Regions from separate parts of the Pantoea sp. F_5 genome, predicted to be linked through region 2. Evidence: predicted binding sites of a transcription regulator. Region 2 holds the regulator's gene; the other holds the start of a gene.
The links. Region 2 encodes ArgR, which controls arginine synthesis, uptake and breakdown. Its sites were predicted from a motif close to ANTGAATAAAAATACANT; they were not measured.
Positions count from the first base shown of each region.

Region 1: a site for ArgR is predicted at 747-764, ahead of argC (N-acetyl-gamma-glutamyl-phosphate reductase). Genes of this name have one in related genera too.

Region 1 is NZ_VWUO01000017.1:12,064-14,471, reverse strand. It holds gene argE (acetylornithine deacetylase) at 1-700, opposite strand, end outside; gene argC (N-acetyl-gamma-glutamyl-phosphate reductase) at 868-1,872, shown strand; gene argB (acetylglutamate kinase) at 1,887-2,408, shown strand, end outside.
Region 2 is NZ_VWUO01000027.1:33,305-35,712, reverse strand. It holds gene mdh (malate dehydrogenase) at 1-628, opposite strand, end outside; gene argR (transcriptional regulator ArgR) at 1,069-1,539, shown strand; gene yhcN (peroxide/acid stress response protein YhcN) at 2,013-2,276, shown strand; gene F3I44_RS22325 (YdgH/BhsA/McbA-like domain containing protein) at 2,360-2,408, shown strand, end outside.

The DNA of each region.
Region 1 (2,408 bases), on a different contig from region 2:
TGGCAAAGCCGTCATGATGATAACGCTCCTGCAGCGTGTTGCGCAGTTGCATCAGATGGGTGATCGACTCATGCATCAGCTCAATAGCATTAACGCCACGCGCCGGATCGCTGGAATGGCCCGATTTCCCTTCAATACGAATTACATTCGACAGATGGCCTTTGTGCGCGCGCACCGGTTTCAGCGAGGTCGGTTCACCGATGATGGCGCAGTCGGGACGCAGTTGCGTCGATTCCGAGAAATATTTAGCACCCGCCATGGTGGTCTCTTCATCGGCCGTGGCGAGGATATAGAGCGGCTTGCTCAGCGTGCTGACATCCACATCGCGCAGCGTATCGAGAATAAAGGCAAAGAACCCTTTCATGTCTGCCGTGCCCAGACCATAGAGCTTGTTGTCGTGCTCGGTCAGGGTAAAGGGATCGCGCGTCCAGCGGCCATCGTCAAAGGGAACGGTATCCGTATGACCCGCTAACAGCAGGCCGCCCGCTCCGCTGCCGGTTCGCGCCAGCATGTTAAATTTATTGCGGGTGCCGGGCACCGGCTGCACTTCAACGCTGAAGCCAAGGTCGCGAAACCAGCCGGCCAGCAAATTGATTAAAGTTTCATTACTCTGATCCAGTGCGGCATCGGTTGCACTGATCGATGGTGTAGCGATTAACTGGCTGTACAGTTCAATAAAAGGCGGTAATTTTGTCTTCACTGTTGGCGGTCCTTGGGTTAGGATGTATCCATATTCATGCAGTAATAGTGAATAAAAATACATTAACGTCCTCTGCAAGGGAACCATAAATCACTGCAGATGACAGGGTGGGTAACGGGGCAAGGCCGCGACCCGGAACGTGCGACTGTAAAAAGGGTTACAGCCTGATGTTGAATACGCTGATCGTTGGTGCCAGTGGTTATGCTGGTGTTGAGCTTGCCACCTTCCTGAATCGCCATCCACATATCAACATAACCGCTTTGGCGCTTTCGGCGCAAAGCCCTGATGCCGGCAAGCGCCTGTCCGATCTCCATCCGCAGCTGAAAGGCGTGGTGGATTTACCGCTGCAGCCGCTGAGCAGCGCGGCGGAGTGGGCAGACAAAGTGGATGTCGTGTTCCTGGCGACGGCCCACGAAGTCAGCCACGACCTGGCCCCGGAATTCCTCAAGGCTGGCTGTGTGGTATTCGACCTGTCGGGTGCGTTCCGCGTTAACGACGCTGATTTTTACACCCGTTTCTACGGTTTCACTCATCAGCATGGCGACTGGCTCGATAAAGCCGTTTACGGCCTGGCGGAATATCAGCATGAGAAAATTCAGCAGGCGCAGCTGGTGGCCGTGCCGGGTTGCTACCCGACCGCTGCTCAGCTGGCACTGAAACCTCTGGTGGATGCGGGACTGTTAAACGATGCGCAGTGGCCGGTTATCAACGCCACCAGCGGCGTGAGCGGTGCCGGACGTAAAGCCAATGTCGGCACCAGCTTCTGCGAAGTGAGCCTGCAGCCTTACGGACTGTTCAATCATCGTCACCACCCGGAAATTGTCGCGCACCTCGGTACGCCAGTGATCTTCACACCGCATCTGGGGAGCTTCCCGCGCGGTATCCTGGCGACCATCACCTGCCGTCTGAAAGCGGGTGTCAGCCGCGAAGATATCGCTGCTGTCTTCCATCGTGCCTATGACGACAAGCCGCTGGTGCGCCTCTACGATAAGGGTGTACCGGCGCTGAAAGCCGTTGTCGGTCTGCCTTACTGCGATATCGGTTTTGAAGTGCAGGACGAGCATCTGATTGTTGTAGCAGCCGAAGATAATCTGCTGAAAGGGGCGGCATCGCAGGCAGTACAGTGCCTGAACATCCGGTTCGGCTTCCCTGAAACGCAGTCACTGATTTAACGGATAACTAAACCATGACCAATCCATTGATTATTAAGCTGGGCGGTGTGCTGTTAGACAGCGAGGAAGCGCTGGCGCGCTTGTTTGAAGCACTGCTTAACTATCGTAGCGCTCATCAACGTCCGCTGATCATCGTCCACGGCGGCGGCTGCCTGGTGGATGAGCTGATGAAAAAGCTGGCGCTGCCGGTGATGAAGAAAAATGGCCTGCGCGTCACCCCGGCCGATCAGATCGACATCATTACCGGTGCGCTGGCGGGAACTGCCAACAAAACGCTGCTGGCCTGGGCAAAAAAATCGGGTATCAACGCAGTGGGTCTTTGCCTGGGCGATGCAGGTATCGTCAATGTCGCCTCATTTGATGAAGAACTCGGCCATGTTGGCCACGCAACGCCGGGTGATCCGGCCTTGCTGAACACCCTGCTGGCGGCCGGTTACATGCCGGTAGTCAGCTCGATTGGTATTACTGACAGCGGCGACCTGATGAACGTCAACGCGGATCAGGCAGCGACCGCACTGGCCTCGACGCTGGGTGCC
Region 2 (2,408 bases):
CGGCATTCTGAATGCGTTTGGTTAAATCAGCCACTTCCTGATCGCTGAAGCTGACGCCCTGGACCTGTGACAGCAGCGGCAGAATGGTTACGCCAGAGTGGCCGCCAATCACCGGGACTTCCACCTGATCAGGCTGCTTTCCTTTCAGCGCGGCCACAAAGGTATTAGCACGAATAATGTCCAGCGTGGTCACGCCAAACAGACGATTTTTGTCGTAGACACCGTGCTTTTTCAGCACTTCTGCCGCGATGGCCACTGTGGTATTGACCGGATTGGTAATAACGCCAATCAGCGCTTTTGGGGCCGTTGTGGCAACCTGTTCAATCAGGTTACGGACAATGCCTGCGTTCACATTAAACAGGTCAGCGCGATCCATACCGGGTTTACGTGCGACGCCAGCAGAAATCAGTACCACATCGGCACCCTGTAAGGCAGGCGTGGCGTCTTCTCCACTAAAACCTTCAATAGATACAGCAGTAGGAATATGGCTGAGATCAACGGCAACGCCAGGCGTAACCGGCGCAATGTCATACAGTGAGAGTTCTGAACCTGCGGGAAGCTGGGTTTTGAGCAGAAGTGCGAGCGCCTGGCCTATGCCGCCAGCGGCACCGAGAACGGCAACTTTCATTCTTAACTCCTTATTAAGGTGGGGCAGAGATGGGCCGAAATTCTATCTGTGTCAGACCTTAATCAACTGCTCAGGCGATGATAAATATCCGCTGTTAATTCTACGTGTTTTCACGCTTGCTCGCCGGATTCAAAAGTTACTTATCATTGCGCCTGAATGACCGACAACTTTGCCGTCGTCAGACAGAGAACGGCTATGTGCGTTTTCTGTTACTACTTCTGTTACTACACCACCAATAATATAACAACTTTGCAACCTTCGCCTTTCGGGGTTGTGATGGGGGTTTTGGTCTGAGCGGATTTATTTGCTATTATCGCCGCCCGCTAGCCGCCCGAACACTGCTCATCAATCGACCGATTGCATAAAAATGCATTTAAATGCATAATCACCACTCTGCCGCGGGCGGATTCGCGGTTATTCTCTTTATTTATTGGTAACCTATGCGAAACCCATCGAAACAAGACGATCTGATCAAGGCTTTCAAAGCCTTATTAAAAGAAGAAAAATTCAGTTCCCAGGGCGAAATTGTTCAGGCGCTTCAGGATGAGGGCTTTGAAAATATCAACCAGTCCAAAGTCTCGCGGATGCTGACCAAGTTTGGCGCAGTGCGCACCCGTAATGCCAGGATGGAAATGGTCTATTGCCTGCCCGCTGAACTGGGCGTGCCGACCACCACCAGCCCGTTAAAAAACCTGGTACTGGATATCGACTACAACGATGCGCTGGTGGTAATTCATACCAGTCCGGGCGCAGCACAGCTGATTGCACGTATGCTGGATTCGCTGGGCAAAGCGCATGGGATTCTTGGCACGATCGCTGGCGATGACACAATCTTTATTACCCGTGCGCGCGACTTTACGGTTAAGCAGCTGCACAGCGCGATCCTCAACCTGTTTGAACAGGAGCTCTGATCGCTGACTGACGGCCTGCTATCCCGCCCCAGGTCGTCAGTTTGTTCTCTCTGCCCACAGTTTGTGTCACTCTGCCCCGCTGTTTAATACTAATAAGCCTGATTTAATACACCTTGCTCCTGGTCAGATCGCTTAGTCTGCTTAACCTTCTGCGCTATTTTACACTGCTTTACATCACTGATCCGACACCATTGCCCGGATCCAGATCAAACTCCAGTCCAATACACCTCATAGTTTCGCACTAAACGTTAAAGTGATCTATCTCACTGTTTTTGTGATTAAAATCATCGAAAAGGCTATTTTTTATGCTCTTTTTATAACGTTAAGTTATTAAAAGTAGGCATAAGGATAAAGAATCACAAAAAAACATTATTAGCCGAATATTAATTTCTCTCGTTATTAGTTCTATACTTCTTTTCGTGATGTAAATCACACTAACTAGAAAGATAAAAATAGACGACGAGGAAATATCTATGAACGTAAAAACTACCATCGCCACCCTGAGCATTCTCTCTGCACTCTCATTTGGTGCAGTAGCAGCAGAATCTATTGATGCCGTACAGGCACAGGATCTGCAGGCTGTCGGCACCATCAGTGTCAGTGGCGTCGCGGGTTCACCGATGGATATCAAACAGAAGCTCAGTGACAAAGCTGATCAGCAGGGCGCAAAAGCCTATCGCGTGATCGAGGCTTACAACAACGGCAATTATCACGCTACCGCCGCGCTGTATAACTAAACCCGATAATGCCAGCGGCTTTCTGTCTGACGCGCCATTTTGCGCTCCGGAGAGCTGAAGCAAAATCTTCAGGAGAGTTGACCATGAAAATGAAATTAGCGATTGCTGCTCTTAGCCTGGCGTCCCTGTTCT